DNA from 3 places in the Solibacillus sp. FSL R7-0668 genome. Region 1 is predicted to be linked to each of the others. Evidence: riboswitches for the same ligand, from Rfam matches in the RefSeq annotation. Region 1 holds a riboswitch; each other region holds the start of a gene.
The links. A riboswitch is a leader RNA that binds a small molecule or an ion and turns the genes downstream of it on or off. The one in region 1 is predicted to bind S-adenosylmethionine.

Region 1 (10,193 bases):
TGGATTAAGAATTTTCTGATAATATTGTACGAAAAAATCGAGGTGAACGGAATCACCTCGATAAAATTTTTTTATTCTAGTTACGTTTTTCAAATAACTGAACAATTTCAATAATCACTTCAGTTGCCTTTTCCATCGTTTCGCCTGATACGAATTCATATTTACCGTGCATGTTTTCGCCACCAGCGAAGATGTTTGGTGTTGGTAAGCCCATGTATGAAAGTTGAGAGCCGTCAGTACCACCACGAATTGGTTCAACGATTGGCATAATATCGAATTTCGCAAATGCTTCTTTTACGATATCCACAATTTCCATCACAGGTTCGATTTTTTCGCCCATATTGTAATATTGATCGTCAATTTGTACGGTAATCGCGTCTTCACCGTATTTTGCTTGCATATCTTGTCCGACCTTTGCCATGAATGCTTTTTTCTCTTCGAATTTCGTGCGGTCATGGTCGCGGATAATGTAAGACATTGTTGATTCTTCGATGCCACCTTCAAAGTGCATTAAGTGAATGAAGCCTTCGTAGCCGTCTGTTTTTTCAGGAACGGCGTCTTTTGGCATTTCGTTTTGGAATTCGATTGCTTTTGTAATCGAGTTGACCATCTTATCCTTGGCAGAGCCTGGGTGAATATTCGTGCCGCGTGTTGTGACTTTTACGCCAGCTGCATTAAAGCTTTCGAATTGTAATTCACCAAGTGGGCCGCCATCCATTGTGTACGCGTAGTCAGCGCCAAATTGTGCGACGTCAAATTTATGTGGGCCACGACCGATTTCTTCATCTGGTGTAAAGGCAACGCGGATTTTACCATGCTTAATTTCGGGATTGTTCACTAGGAACTCCATAGCTGTCATAATTTCAGCGATCCCAGCTTTGTCATCTGCACCGAGTAATGTGTTGCCGTCTGTTGTAATTAGTGTTTGTCCCACATAATTTTTTAAGTTCGGGAAGTAGTCAGGTGACATAACTAAGCCATTTTTTAATGTAATTGCTTCACCGTCATAGTTGTCGATTCGTTGAGGCTGGACATTTGTACCTGTGTAATCAGTTGTTGTATCCACATGCGCTAAAAAGCCGATTGTTGGTACGTCTTTATCTGTGTTTGCTTCTAATGTTGCGAAAAGGTAGCCGTTTTCATCTAATGTAATGTCTGTTAAACCGATTTCAGCTAATTCGTCTTTTAAAACATGCAATAGATCAAATTGCTTCATTGTTGAGGGGGTTGTTTCTGAGTTGAAATCAGATTGTGTGTCGATTTTCGCATAGCGTACTAAGCGTTCAATAACTTTTTCTTTCATGGGGAAATGCCTCCTAATTAAATACGTTGCTTATATTGTACACTCTTTATTTCGGTTTTTGAACTATTTTGAAGTATTGCGTAATGCTAAGCATAAACAAAAATTGTGCGCCGTAATACGTTGACATAATCAGCTCATGTGAATAAGCTACGGGGAACATAAATTTGTTGATGGCTAAAATGGAATCCGACGCAATAAACAGCAGTGCCCCCGCAATCGCTAGCGAGCTACCTGTACGAAATGATGTCCAGCCCATCATTAAAATGACCGACATGTACGCGACAACAGCAACCGCTAATATCGTATCGCCACTTTTGAAGACAGAACCAGCCACCCACACCAGCATAAAAAGTCCATATGCAACTAAAAGGATTTTTACGTAGGTGGGTGTTGTGCTGACATTGGTGGATTGAAAGGCAAAAATATAAAAAACATGCCCAATTAAGAAAAAGCTGAGCCCGATAATAAACCATTGCAACGTATAGTCGCCAATCGCACAAAAAATGAGTCCGATCGAAATAAGCCAGTAATAAGGCGCTTTTATAGGTACTTTTGTCGAAAAGGCAAGCCCGATGAGCAGCAACATTGGAATGAGCTTAAATACCATCTTTAATGAAGCATCGATGGAGTCAAAAAAGAATACATAATAGAAGCCGAAGCCTAAAAAGAATAAAATAAGTAGTTTTCTTGTCATACTATTCCTCCTGTTAATCCTAATTTTCTATTGTTTATGAATCTTTTTTTCTAGTTATTCGTAAATAATACAGAAGAGAGGATGATTCCAATGGGACAATTATTTTTGCTAACCGCAATTGGCTCACTAATCATGACGCTACTATTAGTGCCATTTTCGAAAAAAATCCGCAATAAAGAGTTATCGACTAAGGCCGTTTTGATTAGTGCGGTCATTGTATTTATTGTAAGTTTTATTTCGATATTTGTAACGATTTATATTTCAAATCTTGATTTATCATGGACAATTTTTTTATATGTGTTGCCGGTAGTGGCATTATGTGGTGCAATCATTGCAGTCGGTATGGAGCAAAAAATGAAGTCGTTTATCGTTTTAGTAGGAATTATCGGCATTGGCTATTTAGTATCTGCGCCATTTTTAAATGCGGAAGATAAGTATAATTCTGCTGAAATGCAAGAACAAACGGAAATTGCGCCGTTTGATGAAACGAAAACGCCAGCGAGTGTACCACCACAATTTGTGAAAAATAAAATGAAAAAAGCGTTTGGTCAAGTACCGAATACAAGTTATTATGAGTTAGGGAATTTACAAATTCAAAAGGTAAACGGGGCGTATGTATATATTGCGCCGGTTGAATTTTCGGGCTTTTTTAAATGGTTCAATGGTAAAACAACACCGGGTTACTTTACGATGAGCGCAACGGATTCTAGTGATAATCCAAAGTTTATTAAACAAGAGATGCGCTATATTCCGTCTGCTTTTTTAAATAAAAATTTAGAGCGTCATATGCGTTTGCAGCATCCAACGTTAATTTTCAATGGGGAACCACAACTCGAAATTGATGAGGATGGGAAACCTTATTACATCCGCTCTTATGGTGAATTTATTTCAGCCCGTAATGGTTTTGATGTAAAAGGGATTGTATTAGTAGATGCTGCTTCAGGGAAAACAGAAAAACTCGCATTAGCGGATGTGCCAGAATTTATTGACGGCGCGGTATCACCAGAAACGGTTAGTCTACAAAATAGCTATTATGGGAATTATGTGCACGGTTTCTGGAATAGCTTAGTTGGCAAAAAGGATGTAAAAGTGCCAAGCGATGAAGGAACAGAGGCCAATGTAAGTCCAATCTTTATGGAAGACGGCGAAATGTATTACTTCACGGATTTCACGAGTCCAAAAGAGGGCGTGGATTCGATGCTAGGTTACGCGCTGACAAATGCGCGTACAGGGCAGGCAACGTACTATACAGGGAACTTAGAGGAGTCTTACATGGATTCACAGGGAGCGCTTGACATCATCGAGAAGAAGTTCGTGGAAAAAGAATGGGAAGGCGAAATGCCGATTCTCTATAATTTCTATGGGGAAGCGAGCTGGCTATCTGCTGTATTAGATGCGAATGGCTTCTTGCAAAACTATTTCATTGTATCCGCTGCTAATCCTGAGATTTCTGCGTATGGTACGACACCAAACGAAGCGTTAAAGCTATATAAAACAGCGCTTAGCCGCGGAGGCAGTACAGTGGATGGGACGTCAAATGCAGAGGAAGCAAAGGCCACTGTGGAGGTAGTACGTGTGTATAAAGAGCGTGTGGGGGATTTCACCATCGTATCCTTCCTAACGACAACAGGTGAAAACTTTATCGTCAGCTCAGAGGTTGTGCCGTTTGCGATTTATTTACAAGAGGGTGATCAGGTAGCAATCACCTACGCCAAAACTGGAGAGACCTTCCAGCCGATAAAAGCATTGCAAATTAAAGGCTTATAGCAAAAAGGAGAGCGCGATTTTAGCGTTCTCCTTTTATTTTTTCAAAATCCCTTATATAATCAAGCATTTTCTTGCGACGCATTTCGATATGCTCGTTTGAATACAACGTAATCTTTAAGAACTTTTGACGTTGTTCAGCCAACACTTTACGGGCATGTTGGTATAACTCGGCAGGCTCATGATCTAATATGTATTTTAAATGGAACAGCTGCATCAATGCGACTTCGGGATCTTCTAAATTGCAGACAAATTTGATGTTCCAAATATGTGTGTGTGAAATATATTGATTTACATAGGTAGTGGCTGCTTCGTATTTTATGTCATCGATATGCGGTGCGAGCTGCTGATGGATGTCCTTTAGCGCGGTGTTAATATCGACAATTTGTAAGGATAGCTTGCGTACAGATTTTAAGTGCTGACGCTCCATTGATTTCGCTACAAAATTTGAACTCATTTGAAATCCTCCTGACAGTTTCCTAACAATATTCTACCAAAAATAGTACTAGTGGTTTTAGGTACAATAGATTGATTTTTTTACTAAATTTTCTTGTTACAAGATTCCATTGGATGCTTAATGCTTATTATTTTGCTGCTCATAGTTATGGATATAGTCACGTATCTTACCTTCACGTAAGATTAACTGCTCATTTGAGTAAAGCATCATATGATGAAATTTATTCGTTAACTCCTCTAAATTGGAGCGAATGGATGTGTGTAGGTGAGCAGGCTCAGCAAGTAAAATGAATTTTAGATGGAAAATCTGCATCAAGGCCACTTCAGGGTTTTCGAGATTATTGTAGAATTTGAGATTCCAAATATGCGTATGCGAGATATATTGGTTGGCATAGGAGGAAATGGCTTCGTATTTTGATGCATCGATATGTGGTGCGATTTGATCATGCAGCACTTTCAAATTTTCATTGAGCGTTGCGATCTGTAGAGGATATCGGCGTATCGTTTTTAAATGTGATTTGGATGTAATCGTGATGCTCATTTTAAATCATTCCTTTATTTTTATGTTAAGCTATTTCGTAAAACAGACCAAATCTCCATAGAAATAATAAATGCTTTTAGTTCTATTATCCTGTTGCTATTATAGGCATATATTAAAATAGAATCAAATTTTTTAAAAACAAAAAAGATACACCGCTTTAGTTTAAAGGGTGTATCTTATAATTATTATTTCCAAGTAAAGCCTTGTGATGCTAAGAAGTCTTTAATGAACGGACGTTTTTGATCAATGAGGAAATCGGCCATTTGCTTTGTCCAAGTAGCTAGCTTTTGATTGGATGAACGGCTTGCGTAGTAGCTTTCCATTGTCGCATCATATTCAGCAAGTAATGTATCATATTTTTCCACATCATAGCTGTTTTCATGTAGGACGGCTGCTACCGGCAAACGCGGCTTTGTTTCGTTGCGTTTCGTTGGTGTACCGATAGTCATCGCAAACAGAGGGAACACATATTCAGGTAAATTGAATAGCTCGCTAATTTCTTTTGGATTTGTACGTGCACCGCCAATATAGCAAATGCCGTAGCCCATCGACTCTGCTGCGATAACAAAGTTTTGTGCGAATAATGATACATCCGCAACCCCAACAAGTACGTTTTCAGCAGAATCCGCTACGATGTCGACACCATGCATTTTCCCAGCCACATGTAGTCGCTTGAAGTCTACGCAAAATAGGAATGATGCGCCCGCTGTTCCAAATTGAAATTCATTTTTTGATAGTTCGCCAAGCTGTTTCTTTTTCTCTTCATCTGTTACCCAAATGACGCTATAGGCTTGTACGAAATGTGAGCTTGCGGCCATTTGAGCGGTTTCGATTAAGTCGATAACGGTTTCCTTTGAAATTTCCTCGCCTGTATATTTCCGAACAGATGAGTGACTACGTAATAATTCTCTAGTTTCCACGTGAACATCTCCCTTGTATGTATTGCTAATAAAAAAAGCTTAAAGGATTTCTCCTTTAAGCTTATTTTAGTCAATTTTCGGATTGAAGTCGATTACAATAATCCGAGCCATTTCCAATAAGTTGCACTGAAAATGATAATTAAGATAAAGCCGAAAATGGTTAATGGAATCCCTGATTTTAAGAAATCCTTTGTTGTGAATGCACCGGTACCATAAGCGAGCATGTTTTGTGGCGCACTTACAGGTAATAAGAAACCGAAGCAAATGACGAATTGCTGAATCAGAACGAAGCCAATTTGGTTTTCAACCGGTATTGGTAAGCTTAAGGCTAATGCGATAAATACCGGAATTAGCGCCGAAGCTAAACTTGTTGCGGATGCGAAGCCTAAGTGAATCACGATGTTAAAGATTGTGACTAATGCGATTGTTGCTAAAATCGGCATTGTATCTAGGCCAAGTGAGCCGAAAATCGTATCGGATAACCAAGCGGCCCCTTTTGTGTTTAATAATGTAGTACCTAATGAAATCCCTACCGCAAAGACAATTAATGTACCCCAGTCAATACGGCTAGAAGCTTCTTGCCAGTTGAACACGCCTACTTTAGGAGCTAATAAAAAGGCAATCGCGATAATTGTTACGGTTGTTGTATCGAATGGATGTACTTTACCTTCTGTTGCCCAGAAGAATAAAAGGACTAATGTTGTAATGATTAATGTTATTTCTTTGCGTTTTAATGGGCCAAGCTCTGTTAACTGCTTGCGGATGACATCTTTACCGCTTGAAATATTATCTGTTTCCGGTTTGATTAATTTGATCATGACGAAGAATAAAACAACGGACATGATGGCAGAAAATGGCGCAGCATACATGAACCACTCGCCCCATGTAATATCGATACCGAATTCTGTTTTAATGAAGCCAAGTGCAATTAAGTTTTGTGCTGCTGCTGTTTTAATCCCGATATTCCAAATCGAAACAGCCTGTGCTGCGGTAATGACTAATAATGCGGCAAGCTTACTTTCCTTAGTTAAACCAAATGCCGCGACAATTCCTAATAAAATCGGTACAACTGCACCCGCTCGAGCTGTTGCACTTGGTACAACGAATGCTAAAACGATTGCGACTAAAATCGCACCAAATACTAATGCATTTGTTTTTGTTCCAACTAATGATAATACCCAAAGTGCGATTCGTTTATGTAAATTAGTAATTTGCATCGCAGCTGCTAAAAAGAGCGCCATCCCAACAAGTGCGACCGCCGAGCTACTAAAACCACCTAATGCTAATTTTAGTGCACTGCTTGTCCCCATTTGAACAGATGGATCTTCCATACTTGGTGCCAAACCAAGGAGCACAGCGATTAATGCTAAAATCATGGCTGAGCTAACCGGGTATGCTACCGCTTCAGTTACCCATAAAATAACGGCAAATGCTAAAATCGCTAAGGCTCGTTGACCAGCAACAGGTAAATCACCGTCATTTGGTAAGAGCGTAATCGTAATGAGTGCGGCAAATGCAAGTAAAATCCAAAGCGGCTTTAAATTACGTTTTTGTTCAGTGGAACTTGAATTTTTTTCACTGATTGCTGCCATTATAATAGCCTCCTTTTCACTCTATAAAGTTTTGTTTTGTATAATAATTTGGGTGAAGACATTTTCTAGAGATAAAGATATGACAAGATGACTTGTATAAGTATCAATGTGTTATCTCAACAAAGATATGTAAAATAAAGTATTTGTCATTGTTTATTATAGCAATAAATGGAGATTCCTGATGTTAATATTTAGTGAATTTTATTGTTTTAAAATAAATAAATTACTAGCTAGATTAAAGGAGAAAGATAGAAATATTTAAGTTAAAATAGAAAAATATGCGTTTTTTACTTGGTTGGATTGAGTGTTCAGAAAAAGAGAAAAAATAAATTTCAGAAAATTTATGAATTTCATATTGACGAATGGAAATGTTCTGTTTTATACTGTGAAACAACGATGGAACATAAATCACATATCTCTTATCAAGAGCGGCTGAGGGAATAGGCCCTATGAAAGCCCAGCAACCAGTGAGTGATGAACTGACTAAGGTGCTACGTCCTACAAAATGAACAATCATTTTGGCAGATAAGAGGAGGTTAACTTGCTCATATGCGGGGGACGCTCTTCTTAACTGAAGAGGGTCTCCCTTTTTTCATTTAAAAATGGACCCTCCTCAAAATAACACCGATTTCACCATCGATTAATTTTAGGAGGCAATATAATGACAAACTTACGACCAGAAACATTATTACTACATGGAGGTCAAAAGCCAGATCCAGTAACAGGTGCGATTGCTGTCCCGATTTACCGCTCGACGGCTTATGCATTTAAGGACACTGCTCATGCGCAACGTCTTTTTGCATTAGAAGAGCCGGGGAATATTTATTCACGCATTATGAACCCAACTGTAGGTGCTTTTGAAGAGCGCGTGGCGTTATTAGAAGGCGGAACAGCGGCAGTAGCACTTTCATCTGGTGCAGCGGCAGTAGCGTTTTCAATCTTAAACTTAGCGGGCGCGGGCGATGAAATCGTGGCAGCGGGTTCACTTTATGGTGGTACGTATAATTTATTTGCGACAACATTACCTCGCTACGGTATTACAGTGAAATTTGTGGATGAATCCGATCCAGAAAACTTCCGTGCAGCGATTACTGACAAGACAAAAGCAGTATACGCAGAAATTATTGGTAACCCGAGCTTAAAGGTATTAGATATTGAAGCGGTAGCAAATATCGCGCATGATAACGGTCTACCATTATTAATCGATAGCACATTTGCTTCGCCATATGGTAGTAACCCAATTGAGTTTGGCGCGGATGTTGTCATTCACTCTGCAACAAAATGGATTGGCGGTCACGGTACTACAATTGGTGGTGTCGTAGTAGATGCCGGTAAATTTGATTGGACACAGGGCAAGCACCCAGGCTATACAGAGCCAGACGCTTCTTATCACGGAATTCGTTATGGAATTGACACTCGTGCTGCAGCATTTGCCACAAAGCTTCGTGTACAATTACTACGCGATTTTGGTCCGACTTTATCAGCAGACGCAGCATTTAACTTCTTACAAGGGCTAGAAACGCTTCATTTGCGTATTGTCCGTCATAATGAAAACACACAAAAAGTAGCCGAGTATTTAAAAAACCACCCATTCGTGGAATACGTCAACTACAATGGCTTTGAAGATTTTGCTACACATGACTTAGCGAAAAAGTATTTAAAAAATGGCTTCGGCTCAATCATTACATTCGGTATTAAAGGTGGACGTGAAGCAGGGCGTCAAGTCATTGATAATGTGCAATTATTCTCACACGTAGCAAACGTAGGGGATGCGCGTTCGTTAATTATTCACCCAGCAAGTACAACACACCAACAGCTATCTGTGGAAGAATTGAAAATTGCAGGCGTATCAGAGGAGCTCATTCGCTTATCGATCGGCCTAGAAGCAGCAGAAGATATTATTGCAGATTTAGAACAAGCATTAGCTAAGGTAGCAACAGCTATAAACGCTTAATATAATAGAAGAAACTCGCTTGTAAGTTCCCATTCGAAATACAAGCGAATTTTCTAATAATTAATCCCTAGTATTTTAATGAGTTTTATTGACAACCTTAAAACCAAGTAATACAATAGGAATATAAGTTGATATTCACAAATAAACGAAAAGGAGTTGTTCAACATGGGAAAAGTTTATAGCGCACAAAACGTTGCTGCTTACATCATCTATGAATTAAATGAAGAAAAGGAATTCGTGAACGCTTGTTCAATCCAACAAATTTTGGCGGATGTGAATGCGATGTGGCACAGCGTTTTTGGACACCATGCTTTCTCAGAAACAACTCATGATTTTCTCAAATTTGGCTACACGGTACAAGAAGTAGCAGATGAATATAAAGAGCATGGTACAGCACATATTTTAGAACCTGCAAAAGAATGGTTTTTAAAATATGGTGAATTTCAATTAGTGCAACGCCCATACGCAGTGCCTAATTTTTCAGTGAAAGAAGAAATTGTGATGCATAAAATTTTAACTGCCTACCGTTTACGTACCTATAATTTAGTAAATGTGGCCGTTTGAAATATTTCTCAAGCACTGGTAAGTCCCCCTTGCCGGTGCTTTTTGCTATTTTATAATAAGATTTGAATGATTAATGACTTTTTACAGAAAACAAATGTCTTTCTAGGAGAGATTTTTCTTGTTTTCGTGTATTATATAGGATAGAATTTTCTTTAAGATAAATTATTTGAATTATTTATTAATTTCTCGGACGCAATTACGCCGAGGTGAAATTGAATATCGTTTGTTTTTTGAATTTGGAGGAGAAAGGCATGGCAACAATCAAGGCAGCCATTTTAGGATTTGGCACAGTAGGTCAGGGGATTTACCATATTTTAAATGAGAAGAGGCAGGAGCTCCGCGAAAAGTTAGGCGTTGAGCTAGAGGTCGCAAAGATTTTGGTAACAGATGCGAGCCGTGAGCGTG
Region 2 (10,193 bases), 2.6 Mb from region 1:
TATCAATATAAACAGATGCTGCCTGTACTAAGCCTTGCTTTGCAGGGTGAGAAACTTCTGCAGCCGCTGCTGGATGTGGTCCCGTACCTTGACCTGCTTCGTTTGAGTAGATCGCACGTTTTACACCCCAGAAAATAGCGCTACCAATCATCCCACCAAATACGGCATCCGATGCAAATGCACTACGGAAAATTAAACCTAAAACAGCAGGTACTTCAGAAATATTCATAATGATAATAATAAATGCAACTATCAAATAGGCTAATGCCATAAACGGCACTAAAATTTGCGCTACGTTGGCAATACGCTTGATTCCACCAAAAATGATAATACCAAGTAAAAGAATTGTCACTAATCCCGTAATCCAAGGGTCAATACCAAATGCATTTTGTACTGCACCTGAAATGGCATTAGCTTGTACCCCTGGCATTAATACTGCAACTGACATAATCATTGCAATCGCAAAAACAATACCTAATGCTTTGATTCCTGTTGATTTTTCGATATAAAATGCCGGACCACCACGATATTGGCCATCCTTTTTCTCTTTATAAATTTGTGCGAGTGTTGACTCCATATACGCTGTCGATGCACCGATAAACGCAGTTACCCACATCCAGAACACCGCACCAGGACCACCAAATGCAATTGCTGAAGCTGTACCGATAATATTACCTGTACCTACACGACCCGATAAGGCAATCGACAACGCTTGGAATGACGAAACCCCTGCGTCTGATTTTTGCCCTGTAAACATTAGCTTGAACATATCACCAATCAGTCGAACTTGAGCGAACTTTGTTAAAATCGAAAATAACAATCCGACAATTAAAATCCCATAAATCATTACTGGGCCCCATAAAATATTATTGGCCCATCCTACAAACTCATTAATAAAGTTCATAAAATTCCCCCTTGTTGACTTAGTGTATTATTTTATATTTTAGTATATTACAAATATTCTAAAATTTCGATATTTTTTTACAGTATATTAGAAAAGCCTAGTAAAATATCATTTTTACTAGGCTTTTCTTTATTCGATAATATATCCCAAATCACGCAAAACATTGTCTATAAAGTCGACACTATAGCGAAATACTTCCTCACGCTCCAACTCAAAGTATAGGCTATGCAAACAGCCTTTCCATTGTTTATAGTGAAATTCAGAAAGGTTCATTTGCTCGTAGGCCCATTTTTTCGTTGCTTGAACATCTGTAATTTTATCATTTTCCCCAGTCATCACTAATAGCGGGACATTTGGCAATTTAAATTCGGGATCACGAATAATTCGTGTCAGCTGCTGCCAATCCCGATACCATTTCACCGTCACTGTATTCGTTAATGGTAGAAATTCCTTCAGTTCCATTAATACATCTGTGTTTCGTGTCAGATGTTGCAATGTCAGCTCATGCTTCAACTTAACATTTGATGTAATCGCACTAAAGCTTGATAGTGCATTGGATAATTTGCCCGGTGTCAATTTTAAGTTAATCCACGGTGAAGTTAATACAACCCCAGCATAATCGAGTTTTTGCTTCCTTAATACATAAGTTGCAATTGTAGCACCTAATCCATGACCTATGACAAATAGTGGTAAATCATATTCTAATGCTATTTTAAATAATAATTTTGTATATTTATAGTATCCATCGAAATCTTCATCATGATTTCTAGCAAATTTTGCTTGCTCCCCATGCCCTGGTAAATCACCCATTACGACATGAAAGCCTGCACTCCTATATTTTTCAATTAACCATGCGTACCAGCGATGCTGCTCATATACACTATGGAGAATGACGATTACTGCTTTTGGCTGCTGTTCTGCTTCCCATTTCCACATGGTCAAACCACTCTTTCTTTCAAATTTCTATTTTCTATCATACATTGTGTAACACATAAATGCTAATTGAAAATTCCCCTCCATTTGTTACGATAATAACAGCACATACTATTTTAGATAAGAATGGAGAAGTTGCACATGATTTATCCTTACAAAGACAAGTCACCTACTATTCATCCTAGCGCGTTTATTGCGGATTACGCAACGATAACAGGTGATGTCACAATTGGTGCCGAAACAACAATATGGTTTAATACGGTCATTCGCGGAGATGTCAACAAAACGATTATCGGCGAACGCGTGAGTATTCAAGATTTATCCTGTCTTCACCAAAGCCCTGCTTATCCTTTAATTGTGGAAGACGAAGTAACTGTAGGTCATCAAGTCACATTACATAGCTGTACAATAAGAAAACGCGCACTTATCGGGATGGGTTCCATTATTTTAGACGGGGCTGAAATTGGTGAAGGAGCGTTCATAGGTGCTGGTAGCCTCGTTCCCCCCGGAAAAGTTATTCCCCCAAATTGTTTAGCGATGGGGCGTCCTGCTAAAGTGGTCCGTGAGCTTACCGAAGCAGACCGTACCGACATGGATCGAATTATCCGCGAGTATGTTGAAAAAGGGCAGTATTATAAATCCTTACAAAATAATACACGCATCTAATTGTTTATTATTAATTAATACGAGTTACAAATGTAAACGGGGTCATTATTAGCACATTACTAATAATGACCCCGTTTTAATTTTATAGGCCTGCTTTTTCTTTTAACACTTGTGCTTTGTCTGTGTTTTCCCAAGGCACATTTAAATCTGTACGACCAAAGTGACCATAAGCTGCTGTTTGCTTATAAATCGGACGACGTAGGTCTAACATTTTGATGATACCTGCTGGGCGTAAATCGAATAACTCGCGTACCCATTCTACGATTTGAGCTTCCGCAACTTTACCAGTACCAAATGTATCTACTGCAATTGAAACAGGTTGTGCAACGCCGATTGCATACGCTAATTGTACTTCCGCACGATCTGCTAAGCCTGCTGCTACGATATTTTTCGCTACATAGCGTGCTGCATAGGCTGCAGAGCGGTCTACTTTTGTTGCATCCTTACCAGAGAATGCACCACCACCATGACGTGCATAGCCACCGTAAGTGTCTACGATAATTTTACGACCAGTTAAACCAGCATCCCCTTTAGGACCACCGATTACAAATCGACCAGTTGGGTTAATGAAGTATTTTGTTGCCTCATCTAATAATTCAGCCGGAACAACTGGTGCAATAACATGCGCCTTCATGTCTGCTTGAATTTGCTCTAATGTTGCCTCTTCATCATGTTGCGTCGAAATAACGATTGTATCAACACGTACTGGGACGTTGTTTTCATCATACTCAATTGTTACTTGTGTTTTACCGTCTGGACGTAAGTAAGCAAGCTGACCTGATTTACGTACTTCCGATAAACGACGCGCTAATTTATGCGCTAATGAAATTGGCATTGGCATCAATTCTGGTGTTTCGTTACATGCATAACCGAACATTAAACCTTGGTCACCTGCACCAATTGCTTCTAACTCATCCTCTGTCATTGAACCTTCACGCGCTTCTAACGCTTGATCTACACCTTGTGCAATGTCAGGAGATTGCTCCCCTACCGCTACAAGTACTGCTAGGTTTTCAGCATCAAAGCCGTATTTCCCACGTGTGTAGCCGATTTCTGCTACCGTGTCACGGATGATCCCTTTCATATCTACATATGTAGAAGTTGTAATTTCTCCTGCTACTAATACTAATCCCGTAGTAACGGTCGTTTCACATGCTACACGTGCATTTGGATCTGCTGCTAAAATTGCATCTAAAATTGCATCTGAAATTTGGTCACAAATTTTGTCTGGATGTCCTTCCGTTACACTTTCTGATGTAAACAGTCGACGATTTGCCATGTCTATTTCCTCCTAAAAACCTTATAAGTATTTTTGACGGTACTCATTACGCCCATGTTCAGCTTCTTGCTTTATCAACACGAGTTATTCGAAAGGCATTTAAGGAAATTTCCCTTTATAAAATAAAAAAACCTTTCGCTCTGATCTGTGCATGCGTTGCACAGCGAGGAAAGGGTTACGTTCGTTCATTACCTTTCACTCTTATCGTTCAAGGAATAATCCTTGCGTCAGATTGGCACCAACGCATGTCGTGAATGTACATGCAGGTTGCCGGGTTTCATAGGGCCTGACCCTCCACCAGCTCGGGATAAGAGTATCCGTTCAATTACACATCTTACGTAAAAAAAACTTAGCTGTCAATTAATATCGACTTTATTCATACAGTTTTCAAACAGATAAAAAAACGCAAAAAAATAATTCATAATTAGTATAGATTATTACATTCAATGTGTTATACTATTTTTGAATTAACAAACAACTCCCCTACACATGGGAATACTATAACAAAGGATGGTATTTAATAGATGAATTCGGTAGAAATTGCTAACGAGCTGAAAGAACTTTTAAACGGGGATAACATTCAAACTCAATTATCAGTTCCACAATTAGTTGAAAAAGCTACATCACGTGGAGAAGCAATGTTAACTGTAGAAGGCGCATTACGTGCTGAAACAGGTAAATATACTGGTCGTTCTCCTAAAGATAAATATATGGTTGAAGAAGAATCTTCAAAAAATAAAATCGACTGGGGCAAAGTGAACCGTCCGATCTCTGCAGAAGTTTTCGATAAACTTTATGTGAAGGTAGTCGAGTACTTAAAAGAGCGCGATGAATTATTCGTATTCAACGGCTATGCAGGTGCAGATAAAGCTTCTCAATTATCTATTAAAGTAATTAATGAATACGCTTGGCATAACCTATTCTGCCATCAATTATTCATCCGTCCTACTGCAGAAGAATTAGCTACGCATCTTGCTGATTTCACAATCGTTTCTGCTCCAAACTTTAAAGCAGATCCAGAAGTAGATGGCACGGAATCTGAAACATTTATCATTACATCACTTGAAAAGAAAATCATTCTTATCGGTGGTACAGAATATGCTGGAGAAATGAAAAAATCAATCTTCGGTATCATGAACTACTTATTACCAGAACAAGATATCTTCCCAATGCACTGCTCTGCAAACGTTGGTGAAGCTGGAGATGTATCATTATTCTTCGGTTTATCAGGTACTGGTAAAACAACTTTATCAGCAGACGCTGACCGTAAATTAATCGGTGATGACGAGCATGGCTGGTCAGACAATGGCGTATTTAATATCGAGGGTGGTTGCTATGCAAAAACAGCAAACCTTTCTCCTGAAAACGAACCAGAAATTTATGCAGCTATCAAATTCGGTTCTGTATTAGAAAACGTAGTAGTAGATGCACAAACGCGTGTAAGTGATTACAATGACCTTTCATTAACTGAAAATACACGTGTAGCGTACCCAATCGACTACATCGAAAATATCGCTGTACCATCAGTGGCAGGTCACCCAAATACAATCATCTTCTTAACAGCAGATGCATTTGGTGTATTACCTCCAATCTCAAAATTAACAAAAGAGCAAGCAATGTATCACTTCTTAAGCGGCTTCACTTCGAAGTTAGCTGGTACAGAGCGCGGCGTTACAGAGCCAGAGCCAGTATTCTCTACATGCTTCGGTTCACCATTCTTACCATTACCTGCAACAGTGTATGCTGAGCAATTAGGTAAGAAAATCGACGAGCACGGTTCTCAAGTATTCTTAGTAAACACTGGTTGGACTGGTGGCGAATACGGTGTTGGTAGCCGTATGAAGCTTTCTTACACTCGTACAATGGTACGCGCAGCAATCGAAGGTAAATTAAACAATGTGGAAACAACTCAAGATACTGTCTTTGGATTAAACATCCCAGTAGCAGTTGAAGGGGTACCAACTGACGTGTTAAATCCTCGTGATGCATGGGCTGACAAAGTAGCTTACGATAAAAAAGCAGCTGAGCTTGCTGATTTATTCAAAAACAACTTCACAAAATTCGCAAATGTTGATGAAGTAATTGTGAAAAAAGGCGGTCCTTTAGCATAATTTGCTTGAAAAAGCGATACGCTGTAGTTAGCTAAAATCTATCCGACATAACGTTTAACTTGGGCGTACATGTACTTGTGCGTCCCCCTATTGAGGGTAAACATCATATAATCGCATATCATAATTGAAAAAAGGATGTTACGCATTAATTCTAATGCGTAACATCCTTTTTCGTTTTCATCCAATTACATAATTTTTCTACCGTCATCCGATTGAGCTTCGGTGGATAATGATGTTTTAAGCCAAATGAAAACCATGTTTCAACTGACTTCCCTTCATCCTTTAAATAGAGCTCCAGTTGATAGGCATGCTCAATATCCACATGCTGATCTTCTGTCCCATGAATGATTAATACAGGGGCATCGATTTGAGCAACCTCATAGAGCGGTGTCCGGTCTTCATAGTTTTCGGGTACTTTATTGGGTGTCCCCCCTACGATACGTTTTAAGCCTCGACGCATATCAACCCGCTCCCAATACGTAGCAGTCGCATCCGAAACTCCTGCCCATGTGACAAGTGATTTCACTTCATCGCTTAATATCGCAGTCCATAATGCCATTAAACCCCCGCGTGAAAAGCCATAAATATTCACTTTTTCGACATTTGCAAATTGCTTTAAGATGGCAATCGCATTCAGCGCATCGTAGCGATCATCCCCGGCAAATTCATCCTTCCCCTCACCACCACGATTTCCGCGGTAATACGGAGCAAATACAACGAATCCTTGCTGTGCAAATTGAGCGATACGAGCAGGCCTTACCATCCCGATCGATTGTAAGCCACCTCGTAAATAAAGCATCGCCTCATAGTTTCCCGCATTTACTGGCTGTGCTAATAAGCCTTTTACACGTAGTCCTTGCGACCAATACGTAATTTCATGTAAACGAACTTGCGGATTTGGTGAGGGATATTGTCGGATTGAAAAAATCTTACCATTGTCGTTCATGATTTTTCACTTCCTGTAACATTTTTTTCATCCCTGCATCACGCATATAAAAGCTTAAATTCGGCTGCTGCCAAAGCTCATCTTCCGTTAACCATAAAATTCCTTCCGTTTCATAATCACCGACAAATGGTTCGATTGTTTTAACCTTTGCGGTAAATACCGCTTTGCAAAACGGGATGTCATCATGCACAATATAATACGCAAACCATTTCTCATCTTCTATTACAACATTGGCCTCTTCATAAACCTCTCGAATCGCTGCCTGTTGCAAGGTTTCTCCTGGCTCTTGCTTACCTCCAGGAAACTCAACACCACGACGATGATGAATCGTACAAAGCCATTTTCCATCGTGTTGCACAAGCGCCAGCACATGCTTCGGCTCTACTTTAAAAGGCCCTTCATCAAAGCGCAAATCTACTTGTAACCCATTTTCATCAATAAATGTAAACATTCTCGCTCAACTCCTACAAACTAAGTGTAGCGAACGAGGGCGAATCATTCAATATGAGATATCATCTTTCTAACGAAAATAGGGAAGCTGCTCGACAAATTTTTTGGCCTCATCATCGCCAAACTCATGAACGAGTGCGTATATCTTTTGCAGACGATAATCAAGCTCATGATTTAAACGATCCATATGATAGGGGATAAACGGCATATGTGCTCGAAATGCATTTGATGCTTCTAAGCTTTGCATTTGTGTAAATAGTTTCGAAAATACTCGCGCCTTAACTGGATCCATTTGCAGCACAAATTCATACGATGATCCTGGCTGCATATTACATGTTAAATGCACGACCGATACATAGATATTTTGTTTTTGCATAGTAGTTCACCTCAACTATTAGCTTGCTTAATATCTAAAAAACTATGCAAAAAAACGACCCCAAAATCGGAGTCGTTCTCTTTTTAGTTTCCTAAATAGGCATTTAACATCCAAGCATGCTTTTCTAAGCTTTGGAATGTTGCGTTCAATAAATCTTCTGTACGATCATCACCAGCTTCACTTGCTGCTTCCATCGCTTTCTTTAAAGCCTTCATAATCGTTTGGAAGTCGGCAATTGTTGTTTCAACCATTTCTTCTGTTGACTCTTTCCCTGTCGCTTCATCGATTAATGATAATTCTAAATGCTCTTTTAACGTCGCAACTGGTTTACCACCTTTAGATAAAATGCGCTCCGCAATATCATCTAAATTAATCGTTACTTCATTATAAAGCTCTTCAAATTTCGTGTGTAATGTGAAGAATGATGGACCGTTTACATACCAGTGATAGTTATGTAATTTTGTATACAAAACTGACCACGTTGCTACTAATTCATTTAATTGTCCATTTAATTTTTTCTCTGCCATGCTCGTCACCTCATAAATTATATTTAAAATCTCTAATTTAGTAGAGATTCTATCCCTAATTGAAAAACATTATCACTAATATCATAATACATCATTTTGAGAAATGCTATGACAAATCCCTGAATTTAACTTCCCTTTAACATTATTGCCTAATAAAAGCATTTTAAAACATAATATGTTCAAAATTTTAGTCGTCCTTTTATTGTAAAATAGAATAGAGTACATATAAATTGGAGGTAATATGATGACCATGACAATCATTTTTATTGCAGTAATCGTCATTTTTATTATTACTGGCTTTTTTTTAACGGCTGTCAATTGGGGTTATAAAGTAAAGCAAACTGTTGATACCATTACACATGATGATTGTGAACAAATAAATGAGGTGAAAAAATGAGCTTACCCGTTGTACTAATTATTATTGTAACCATTATGGGCATATTTGCATTCTCAATCATTTTACTTGCGCGCAAAAACAACGTATCATTAAAGCAGACCGTTGATGCAAAACCGGTTCGAGCCTATAAAAATGGAGAGCAGAAATCGCAATGAAAAAAATTTTTATCGGCTTCATTCGCCTGTATCAAAAATACTTGTCGCCAATGAAGCCTCCATCATGTCGTTTCCACCCTACTTGCTCAAGCTATGGTATTGAAGCTATACAAAAGCATGGGGCTATTAAAGGAACCGTGATGACCATTATTCGTATTTTAAAATGCCAGCCACTTCATCCCGGTGGCTTTGATCCAGTGCCAGACAAATGGCCTTCGAAAAAGCACTAATTTTCGAAGGCTTTTTTCATCGCCTGAAAAACCACCTTTTTTGTGCCATTTAGCTAAGAAATCTCTACAGCTCACACCAAATTTTCTTTAGTTATGCTTTTTTAATTGTGCTTTCACCTATTATCTTGTATGCTATATAATGTTTCAAAAATACAAATCGTAATTATTACTATTTAAGGGGTATAGAACAGATGAAAAAATGGATTTTATTAATTCCAATAGTAACGTTATTATTAGCGGCTTGTAATGCTACTAATGACAAGGCCGTTTCTACACAATCAGATGACAAGCTTTCCATTTATACAACCGTCTATCCGTTACAATATTTCACACAACGTATTGGCGGTGACTTTGTGGAGGTTACGTCCATTTACCCAGCAGGTGCAAATGAGCATACGTTCGAGCCAACCCAAAAAGATATGATGGCTTTAGCGGACTCAGAGCTTTTCTTTTATATTGGTTTAGGCTTAGAAGGCTTTGTTGAAAATGCTAAGAAAACATTGGCCAATGAGGACGTGAAATTAGTACCTACTGCTGAAGGCGTAACGGAAGAACAGCTTCATATTTCAACAGGACATACACATGCAGAGGCTGAAGAAAGCGACCATGACCATGAGCACGAACATGGGGATGAAGAGCATGAAGGGCATACAGATACAGAGTATGATGCACATGTTTGGTTATCACCTGTTATTTCACAGCAATTAGCATTCGCAATTAAAGAGGAGCTTGTCGCTGCTTTACCAGAGCAAGAAGCAATCTTTACCCAAAACTATGAGGCATTAGTAGCCGAATTAACTACATTGCATGCAGATTTCGAAAAGATGGCCTCTGATGCGACAAAGAAAACCTTCTTTGTCTCACATGCAGCATTCGGTTATATCGCTGGTCACTACGGATTAACGCAGGTTCCGATCGCTGGCTTGAATTCACAGAGTGAGCCTTCTCAAAAAGAGTTGACTGCGATTGTCGATTTAGCTAAAAAAGAAAAGATCGAATATATTTTCTTTGAACAAAATGTATCATCCAATTTAACAACAATTATCCTAAACGAATTAGGTGCTGAAACACTGACGTTGCATAACTTAAGTGTTTTAACAAAGGAAGACATCAAAAATGAAGAAGATTACTTCACATTGATGCGCCAAAACATAGAAGCATTAAAGCAAGCATTAAACTAAAATCGTGCTAGCCTCTATCCACAGCAAAAAGGGTCCAC
Region 3 (10,193 bases), 3.2 Mb from region 1:
AAGATTGAATCAAAAGTAATTGATATTGAAACCGAGGAACTATTTATGGAAGAATTATTTGTAATTGTTCCAACGACGCATCCGTTAACCAAACAAACGGAAGTGAAGCTAGAGGATGTACAAAATGAAACATTCATCGCCATTAAAAAGGGAAATTCGTTGCGACAATTAGTTGATGAATTATTTTTAGATGCAGGAATCGAACTGAAAACTGCTTTTGCAGCAGAAGAAATGCATACGGTGGCGGGTTTTGTTGGCGCGGGTATGGGTATTTCACTGATTCCGAATATTAAAGGGCTGGATCATTACAAAGTGAAGCGGCTAAAGGTAGATCCGCCTTGTTATCGTTCGGTAGGCGTTTCATGGGCAAAAAATCGGTATTTGCCACCAGCTGCTGCAGAATTCAAGCAATATTTAGTCGATTATTTTAAGCAAAGAGAAGAGTGATAGCGTGCAAACAAAGCAACAATTTAATGCTTGGCTCAGCAAATATAATATAGATAAGGTGCAATGGCTGGAGCATTATGCATTATCTGAAAAAGGTAATGTGCAATCTATACTGGCGATTGCATTATTATATAAAGCACATCAGCATTTTGAAGAGGCGAGCTTATGGTTACAAAAGGCTGTCGCATTGGAGGATGTGGAGGCGATGTATGAGCTTGGTAATATCTATTTTGAAATAGAAGATGAAACGCATGCATATAGATTGTATGAACAGGCCGCACAGCTAGGACATCCAGATGCAATGAATAATTTAGCAGATATGTATTTGAACGGTGAGGGAACGGTGCTAAATGAACCACTAGCTTTACAGTGGTTTGTCAAGGCGGCTGAACAGGATGTTGTCGAAGCAATGTTTACGCTGGGGATGATGTATGAGCAAGGCTTAGGTGTCGTGGTAGATGAGCAACAGGCATACCATTATTACGAGCAATCTGCAAATGGTGGTGATGTAGAGGGCTTGTATCGGATGGGAATGGTGTATCTTGAAGGGGAGCTTGGGCAGCAACCAAACGTAGCGCGTGCGATTTCATTTTTTGAACAAGCAGCGGAGCAATTTCATATGGATGCGTTGTTCAATCTAGGCTATCTCTATGAGCACGAATTTGGGATGATAGCAAAAGCAATTCATTATTACAAACAAGCCAGTCTTGCTGGAGATATCGAGGCAACAAAGAAATTGATCGATGTTTACGAGCGTACAAACGACGAACAACTTTCTACATGGCAGCAAAGATTAATGCTTCTCCAACAGGCAGAGGAATGACATTATGGCTATAATGTTACGGCCTTTGCTAGACGATGTAAGAGTGAGCAGATTTTAGGTTTCATTTCGTAAAAATTTAGGAACTATAGTAGTATAAAGACTTTGTTAGGGAGGGAAATTTTCATGTTTATGACTACAATTCCGCAATTCTCTTCTCATCAGGATGAGAGCACAATTCGCAGTTTACACCAAGTGTTGGCAGAGCAACGAGAAAATTTAACAACATTATGTACGATTGTGGAATACTTAAAGGGCTTTAGTCAGACGGGACTAGATAGTAACGATGTCATTAAATACAATCAAAAAATTCAAATTATGAGTGAGAAACAAACGAAACGTTATTATACGATTGATCAACTAATTAATACAAATATTTTTCAAATGAAAAAGGGCAAAACGACAGATAATACCGCACTTGTTTATGGAAAAGAGGTCCGAAAGATTGAATCGGGCATCCGTACGTTAAAATTGTTCGTAAATGATGCGATCAATATGCTAGATCCTCAGCAACATTTAGAGAATCGGAGTGAGGAACGTATTCGCTATTTCGAAAAGCGTTCAGCTGCTATTGAGGCGGAAATGAATGCTTTATCAAAACGAATCCAATAGTTCATAGGAGAAGCTTGTCGCCAAAGAGTGTGACAGGCTTTTTTTGATACGAATACATATTCCGTATTTTTCCACCCGTCATTCTGGCTCTTTAGTTACAGATTGCTTTAACAACTTAGTGCGATTCTTTGTTCATAATACTTAGAAATAACTATGTTTTTGTTCATTATCTAGTGCGAAAGCATAAAATATTAAGGAAATGATAAGATAGTATTTCAAAAAATTAACGGTTTCATTATAATGTAATGATTAAATGGAGAAAATTTTATAGCATTCAGTGAATGATAGAGATGAATTATAGATGTAAGAGCAAAGAGGTTAGCTATTGTTTTGGGGGGGAGAAATCATCAAAACGATAGCTAACTCTTTGTTATAAAAGGAAAAGGCGAGGTCGCGGATGTTTTTTAAGAGGGAAAAATACGAAGCACAAGCAGTAGATTTGGGACAAGTACAAGTGAAGTTAGAGGTTGAAGAAAATTCAGAAATAAAAAAGCAACTGCAAATGTTAAATTTAACAGTAGAAGATTTAAAATACTTAAAGATTTTTAAACCGCATGTAGATGAAAATATCGACTCGATTGTCGATACATTTTACAAAAATTTAGGTATGGAACAGAGCTTAGTGACAATTATTAATGATCATAGCTCAGTGGAACGCTTGAAAGTAACATTAAAGCGTCATATTAGTGAAATGTTTGATGGTGTCATCGACTCGGAATATTTCGAAAAACGGAAAAAAATTGCTCGTGTGCATGTTCATATCGGGCTGAAAACGAAATGGTATATCGGTGCGTTTCAAAGTATACTCACAGATTTTATAAGCCTTGTACAACGGCATATTAAACAGGATAGCCAGCGCTACCATACGATCGCAGCGATGTCAAAAATACTAAATTTTGAGCAACAGGTTGTTCTTGAGGAATATGAGCTTGTGATTGATGTTTTGAAGGAGAAATTAGGGCAAGAAAAGCGGGAAGTGAGCAATGCGATTATCGGATCCTCAGCGAACTTAGCCGCAATTTCAGAGCAAACAAATGCGTCCTTCCATCAATTGACTAGCCAATCAGAAGTGATGGTTGCATATGTAAAAAAAGCGATAAACTATTCTGAAATGACAACTGAGCAGGCGCATCAAGGAAAGACTCAAATTCAGCAGCAAGCCGTTAGTATGAAGGCAATTCAACATTCAGTGGAAATCATTTCCGAGGAAATGGACAAGATGGCAGAAATCTCAAAAGAAATGGAATCTACCATGAGCATCGTATCAGATGTTGCCAACCAAACGAATTTATTAGCATTAAATGCGGCGATTGAAGCGGCACGTGCTGGAGAAGCTGGGAAAGGCTTTGCAGTAGTATCAGGAGAGGTACGCAAGCTTTCAGAGCAAACGAAGGAATCTGCAACGAATGTGGCAGCGTTACTGCGTAATACACATATTCGCACAACCAAGCTTCAAGAATCACTAAAAGAAATTAAAGCAGCGGTCAGTAATGGCGAAGAAAGTATGCATGATACAGAAATACAGTTTAATGCCATTGTAGAATCTGTGCAGGCAGCAAAGGCGCAAAACCATTTAGTAGAACAAGAATCGGAGCAAATTGGCGAGGTTATTTTAGAACTAGGCAGTGCGTTTGATGAAGTAACTTACGCAGCCGATGCATTAGCCAATGTTTCGCAGTCCTTAAAAGATTAATCATTAGCGCATGTTAAAGGAATCATTTAGCATGCGCTTTTGCTTTTGTTAAGGAAAATATAGATATTCGCATTGTGTATAACATTTTCGTAAGGATTTACTTTACGTCTAGGCTAAAGCGCCAACTCCTCGGTCATTTCGAACCCTCCTGCAAAAGTGGTGGAGCGTTTACTTTTGCGTCGGGCCCTACAATGCCTGAGGTTCACACGATGTGAGTCATTGGGAGCATGCCACATGGACTTGGCGTTTTGCTCACTCGGAGTTGGAAGGGCGCTTTAGCACTTTTGTTCTTTATATACAAATTTGTAATATCCGTCAGTCCAATTTTTCGTTGGAAAAGCTTATACTTAACACAAGAGGAAGAGTGCGAATGTATAGGAGCGATTAAATGATGAAAACAATAGTAGTGGTAGGCGGCGGAATTACAGGCTTAACAACGATGCATTATTTGAGTAAACTAATGGTCGAACAAAATGTTGAAGCACGATTAGTAGTAGTTGAAAGAAATAACTATTTAGGAGGAAAAATTCATTCAGAACATGAAGGTGGCTTCATTATGGAAACGGGTGCGGATTCCATCGTGGCGCGTCATCCGGGAGTGCTAGAGCTCGTAAAGGAATTAGAATTTGAACAAGAGCTTGTGTACAACGAGACGGGTATTTCATACATTCATACGAATAACGAGCTGCATGCGATTCCAGCGGGCTCGACATTTGGCATTCCGATGAGTGTGGAGTCTTTAATGGCAAGTACGTTAATTTCAGAAGAGGGCAAGCAAAGAGCGCTAGAAGATTTGCAGCTTCCGAATAAAAATTTCACAAAAGAAAGCTCCATTGGCCAATTTTTAGAGTACTTTTTAGGAGAAGAAATTGTACGCAAGCAAATTGCCCCAGTATTAGCAGGTGTCTATTCGGGCGATTTATATCAGCTTAGCTTGAATTCAACATTGCCGTATTTAGTCGATTATAAAAATGAGTATGGTTCGATTATAAAAGGCTTTGAAGCAAATCGGGAGCAATTTGATAAAGCGGCCAATAAAAAATTTATTTCCTTTAAAACCGGTTTATCTGCGTTGATTGATCGCTTAGAGCAAACGCTGACAACCGTAGAGTTCAAGAAGAATACAGCAATACAAGCCGTTCATAAGCGCGGTGAAAAATATGATGTCGTGCTGGATCATGAAACAATTGCAGCGGATGTTGTTGTTCTTGCAACACCTAACCAAACAGTTCGAGCGGTTTTACAAGATCCGGTCATCGATGAGCAACTTGAAAAATTCACCAATGCTTCTGCATTAACGATGTATGTGGGCTTTGATGTGGCAGATAGCGTCCTGCCAGCAGATGGTACCGGCTTTATCGTCTCACACCATTCCGATTTAGTGTGCAATGCTTCTACATGGACAAGCCGTAAATGGAAGCATACATCTGCAGAAGGCAATTTACTTGTCCGTCTTTTCTATAAGAACATTAACCCACGCTACGAGCAATTAGCGGCGATGACGGATGAAGAGCTGACACAAGTGGCACTGGAAGACATCAAGTTAAGTCTTGGGATTGAAGCAGAGCCGACAGTTGTGAAGGTGACTAAATGGATCGACAAAATGCCACGCTATGATTTGGCACATAATGAAGCATTAGGTGTTGTTGTAAGGGAGTTAGCACAGCGCTATCCGAATGTGTTACTAGCTGGCTGTTCATATTTTGGTGTAGGTATTGGGGCATGTATCCAAAATGGTAAAAAAACAGCCGATCAAATCTTATCGAAAATCATCTAATAATTAGAACAACAGCCAATTCGTCAAGATGAAGCGCTTCCAATGTTTGAAGTTTCACTTTATTTGCATAAAGGGTTGACGAGCGTGTGCGATAACGGTATGATTCACTTAATTATTTGAAAAATTCATAAAATTTCTTATCAAGAGAAGTAGAGGGAACTGGCCCGATGAAGCTTCAGCAACCAACAATATGTCAGGTGCTAAATCCAGTTGGCGCATGCCAGAAGATGAGAAGGAAACTAAATTCTTTAAGATAGAAGCCTTCTTTTTATATGAAAAGAAGGCTTTTTCGTATAGCTAATAAACTGAAAATACTGTGAATGATGGAGTGATGGCGATGGGTTTATTACAAGATTTAAAGACGAAGGTATTAACGGCGGATGGGGCAATTGGGACATTATTATATTCATATGGACTGGATTATTGTCATGAGGAAATGAATATTGCCCGTCCTGAAATTATTGAAAAAATTCATGGGGAATACATTGCCGCTGGTGCAGACATTATTCAGACGAATACATATGGTGCCAATGCCATTAAACTAGCTCGCTATGGCTATGAGGGACGTGTGCAGGAATTTAACGAAGCGGCATTAGCGATTGCCAAGCGCGCGGCAGCACCAGGTGGACAATATGTGCTTGCGACAATTGGCGGGATTCGTGGCATTCGCAAAAGCGACGCAACATTAGAAGAAATTTTAGCCGCTTTTCAAGAACAGGTTGAAGTGTTATTAGCGGGTGAACCAGACGGCTTTTTATTAGAAACCTACTATGATTTTGAAGAGTTATCACATAGTGTTCATTTGCTACGTTCTTTAACGGATTTACCGATTATTGCCCAGGTAACGATGCAAGAGGCGGGGATCTTGAAAAATGGTATGTCGTTAAATGAAGCATTGCATGACCTTGAAAGATTGGGTGCAGACATCGTTGGTAGTAACTGTCGCCTTGGCCCTTTCCATACGATTCAAGCATTTGAACGTGTAAATTTACCGGAAAAGGCTTATCTTTCGGCTTATCCCAATGCCTCACTATTAGATGTGGAGGACGGGCGCATTGTCTATGAATCCGAAACCGATTATTTTGCGCGTGCCGCAGTAGAGTTAGTCAATCAAGGGGTACGTTTAATCGGAGGCTGCTGTGGGACAACACCAAAGCATATTGCGGCTGCTAAAAAGCGCTTAGCACAGCTGGCGCCATTAGAGGAAAAGAAGAAAATGCCAGGATGGACAGAATTTGTACGTGTTGCAGAACCGCGAAAATTCGAGCCGCTGCACGAAAAAGTAAAGCGTGAGCGTTCCGTAATTGTGGAGCTAGACACACCACGTCATTTAGAAATTGATGGCTTTGTCGAAGGCGCAAAACAATTAGCAGATGCGGGTGCAGATGTTGTCATGATGGCTGATAATTCCTTGGCTTCTCCACGCATTAGTAATATTGCAATGGCGGCTATCTTAAAGGAACAGGGCATTCGTTCATTACCGCATTTAACTTGTCGTGACCGTAATTTAATTGGTCTACAGTCGCACTTAATGGGGCTGGACGCACTTGAACTGCACGATATTCTCGTTGTAACAGGTGACCCGACAAAGGTAGGCGATTTCCCAGGAGCAACAAGCGTGTATGATGTGTCATCAATGGAGCTAATTTCACTTATTAAACAATTAAATAAAGGGATGTCATTTACCGGGAAAACTTTACGTAAACAGTCGAACTTCTCTGTAGCGGCAGCATTTAACCCCAATGTCCGTGTATTAGATCGAGCGGTACAGCGCTTAGAGAAGAAAATTGAGCACGGTGCGGATTATTTCATCTCACAGCCGGTTTACACAAAAGAAAAAATCATCGAAATCTACGAGGCAACAAAGCATTTAGAAACACCGATTTATATTGGGATTATGCCACTTACCTCGTCTCGTAGTGCCGAGTTTTTACATCATGAGGTGCCAGGAATTAAACTATCAGACGATGTACTCGCACGTATGGCAGCATGTGGCGATGATAAAGAAGCTGCAACGAAAGAGGGCTTAGCAATCGCAGAAGAGCTACTTGATACAGCCTGTCAGTATTTCAATGGAATTTATTTAATTACACCGTTTTTACGCTACGATATGACGCTGCATTTAATGGATTACGTCAAACAGTACGACGCGAAACGCAAAGGAGAAAAAACAAATGTCGAAACATCCAATTCATGAGCAATTACAAAAAAGAATATTAATCATCGATGGTGCCATGGGGACGATGCTACAGGCTGAAAATTTAACATACGAAGATTTCGGTGGCGAGGATTTAGATGGCTGTAACGAAAACCTAGTCATCACACGTCCTGATGTGTTAGGGAAAATTCATCGTGCGTATTTAGAAGCTGGTGCAGATATTATTTGTACGAATACATTTGGTGCGACACCGCTTGTATTGAATGAATATGACTTAGGGCATAAGGCTGTTGAAATTAATACACGAGCTGTAGAACTAGCAGTAGAGGCAGCACGTGAGTATTCAACACCAGAATGGCCTCGTTTTGTTGCAGGTGCGATTGGCCCAACAACAAAAACCTTATCCGTAACAGGTGGTATTACATTTGAAGAATTAGAAGAAAACTTTTATATACAGGCCAAAACATTAATTGAGGCCGGCTCGGATTTATTACTACTTGAAACATCACAAGATATGCTAAATGTAAAGGCTGGTACAATTGCCATTCATCGTGCATTTACTGAATTAGGGAAAGAGCTTCCCGTGATGATTTCCGGAACAATTGAGCCGATGGGAACAACATTAGCTGGTCAATCCATTGAAGCATTTTACATTTCAATCGAGCATATTAAGCCATTATCGGTTGGATTAAACTGTGCGACAGGCCCAGAATTTATGACGGATCATATTCGTTCATTAGCAGAGCTTTCAAATGGCTATATTAGTTGTTATCCGAATGCGGGGCTTCCTGATGAAGAAGGCTGCTATCATGAAACGCCGGATTCATTATCGAAAAAGCTACAAGGTTTTGCTGAAAAAGGCTGGTTAAATATTGTAGGGGGCTGCTGTGGGACAACACCAGCGCATATTGCTGCCATTCGAGAGGCTGTAGCAAGTTATGCACCGCGCAAGCCAAAAGAAACAACACATGGTCATGTCGTTTCAGGAATTGAGCCATTGCAATACGATGAATCGATGCGTCCATTGTTTATTGGAGAGCGTACAAACGTAATTGGTTCACGTAAATTTAAAAACTTGATTATTGATGGAAAATTTGAGGAAGCAGCCGAAATTGCCCGTGCGCAAGTGAAAAACGGTGCACATGTTATTGATATTTGCTTAGCTAATCCTGACCGCGATGAAGTTGAGGATATGAAAAACTTCATGCAGGAAGTAGTGAAGAAGGTCAAAGTGCCACTTGTCATTGACTCAACGGACGAGAAGGTAATGGAAGAGGCATTGAAGTTTTCACAAGGGAAGGCCATCATTAACTCAATCAACCTAGAAGATGGCGAAGAACGCTTTGATGCAGTGATGCCACTTGTCAAAAAATATGGTGCAGCGCTTGTTGTGGGAACAATCGATGAAGTTGGGATGGCTGTAACACGCGAGAAAAAATTGGAAGTGGCACAGCGTTCATTTAAACTATTAACGGAAAAATGGGGCATGTCACCAGAGGATATTATTTTCGACCCATTAATGTTCCCAGTTGGTACAGGGGATGAACAATATATTGGAGCGGCGGAAGAAACAATTGAGGGCATTCGCTTAATTAAAGAAAACTTACCAGGCTGCTTAACGGTGCTTGGTGTAAGTAATGTATCATTCGGCTTACCACCAGTTGGGCGTGAAGTGTTAAATGCGGTGTATTTATATCACTGTACACAAGCGGGCTTAGATTATGCGATTGTCAATACGGAAAAATTAGAGCGTTATGCATCGATTCCAGAGGAGGAAATTAAATTAGCAAATGATTTAATTTTCAATACGAATGATGAAACACTTGCCGTATTTACCGACTTTTATCGTGATAAAAAGAAAGATGCGGTTGTGAAGGAATTACCAGCAACAGTAGAGGAACGACTTGCGTACTATATTTTAGAAGGTACAAAAGAAGGGCTAATTGAAGATTTAGATGCGGCGCGTCAAATTTTTGATACGCCTTTAGATATTATTAATGGACCTTTAATGGAGGGGATGGCGGAAGTTGGTCGTTTATTTAACGCCAATCAATTAATTGTAGCCGAAGTACTTCAAAGTGCGGGTGTCATGAAAGCGGCTGTTGCGCATTTAGAGCAGTTCATGGAAAAAGGCGATACATCTGCAAGTAAAGGAACGATGGTGCTTGCAACCGTTAAGGGGGATGTACATGACATCGGTAAAAACTTAGTCGATATTATTTTAAGTAATAACGGCTACCGTGTTGTGGATTTGGGAATTAAAGTAACACCAGCACAGCTAATTGAAGCTATCCGCAAAGAAAAACCGGACTTTGTTGGGTTATCTGGTTTACTTGTAAAATCAGCTCAGCAAATGGTCATTACCGCGCAAGACTTTAAGGAAGCGGGTATTGATGTGCCGATTTTAGTGGGTGGCGCTGCATTATCACGTCGCTTTACAGAAACAAAAATTGCCGAGCAATATGATGGACCGGTTATTTATTCGAAAGATGCGATGCAAGGCTTAGAGCAGGCCAATCGTTTAATGAACGAAGACGAGCGAGAAAGTTTAATAGCGGAATTAAGTGCATCGCGTGAACAACGATTAGAAGCGGATGCAAAACGCGCGGCACGTCCCGCAGTAGTGGTTGCGGAAAAGCCTGTGCGTACAGTTGGTGATGCGAATGTATTTGTACCAAAAGATTTA

Region 2: linked by a shared signal. The riboswitch ahead of metK (methionine adenosyltransferase) and the one ahead of MKX47_RS01715 (O-acetylhomoserine aminocarboxypropyltransferase/cysteine synthase family protein) in region 1 are both predicted to bind S-adenosylmethionine.
Region 3: linked by a shared signal. The riboswitch ahead of MKX47_RS17775 (bifunctional homocysteine S-methyltransferase/methylenetetrahydrofolate reductase) and the one ahead of MKX47_RS01715 (O-acetylhomoserine aminocarboxypropyltransferase/cysteine synthase family protein) in region 1 are both predicted to bind S-adenosylmethionine.

Annotation. Positions count from the first base shown of each region.
Region 1 is NZ_JBBOUU010000001.1:339,066-349,258, forward strand. Features, by position in the region: gene pepT (peptidase T) at 77-1,303, opposite strand; gene MKX47_RS01685 (lysoplasmalogenase) at 1,350-1,997, opposite strand; gene MKX47_RS01690 (hypothetical protein) at 2,088-3,764, shown strand; gene MKX47_RS01695 (hypothetical protein) at 3,784-4,218, opposite strand; gene MKX47_RS01700 (hypothetical protein) at 4,336-4,758, opposite strand; gene nfsA (oxygen-insensitive NADPH nitroreductase) at 4,944-5,678, opposite strand; gene MKX47_RS01710 (DASS family sodium-coupled anion symporter) at 5,771-7,270, opposite strand; SAM riboswitch class I at 7,687-7,802, shown strand; gene MKX47_RS01715 (O-acetylhomoserine aminocarboxypropyltransferase/cysteine synthase family protein) at 7,932-9,224, shown strand; gene MKX47_RS01720 (hypothetical protein) at 9,390-9,788, shown strand; gene MKX47_RS01725 (homoserine dehydrogenase) at 10,040-10,193, shown strand, end outside.
Region 2 is NZ_JBBOUU010000001.1:2,947,294-2,957,486, forward strand. Features, by position in the region: gene MKX47_RS14650 (alanine/glycine:cation symporter family protein) at 1-904, opposite strand, end outside; gene MKX47_RS14655 (alpha/beta hydrolase) at 1,034-1,840, opposite strand; gene MKX47_RS14660 (gamma carbonic anhydrase) at 1,979-2,503, shown strand; gene metK (methionine adenosyltransferase) at 2,586-3,782, opposite strand; SAM riboswitch class I at 3,981-4,096, opposite strand; gene pckA (phosphoenolpyruvate carboxykinase (ATP)) at 4,307-5,893, shown strand; gene MKX47_RS14675 (alpha/beta hydrolase family protein) at 6,045-6,839, opposite strand; gene MKX47_RS14680 (NUDIX hydrolase) at 6,823-7,290, opposite strand; gene MKX47_RS14685 (transposase) at 7,360-7,665, opposite strand; gene MKX47_RS14690 (Dps family protein) at 7,749-8,192, opposite strand; gene MKX47_RS14695 (hypothetical protein) at 8,437-8,589, shown strand; gene MKX47_RS14700 (hypothetical protein) at 8,586-8,744, shown strand; gene yidD (membrane protein insertion efficiency factor YidD) at 8,741-8,974, shown strand; gene MKX47_RS14710 (metal ABC transporter solute-binding protein, Zn/Mn family) at 9,166-10,155, shown strand.
Region 3 is NZ_JBBOUU010000001.1:3,567,486-3,577,678, reverse strand. Features, by position in the region: gene MKX47_RS17800 (LysR family transcriptional regulator) at 1-447, shown strand, start outside; gene MKX47_RS17795 (tetratricopeptide repeat protein) at 452-1,270, shown strand; gene MKX47_RS17790 (chemotaxis protein) at 1,394-1,879, shown strand; gene MKX47_RS17785 (globin-coupled sensor protein) at 2,277-3,572, shown strand; gene hemG (protoporphyrinogen oxidase) at 3,964-5,349, shown strand; SAM riboswitch class I at 5,484-5,583, shown strand; gene MKX47_RS17775 (bifunctional homocysteine S-methyltransferase/methylenetetrahydrofolate reductase) at 5,687-7,546, shown strand; gene metH (methionine synthase) at 7,524-10,193, shown strand, end outside.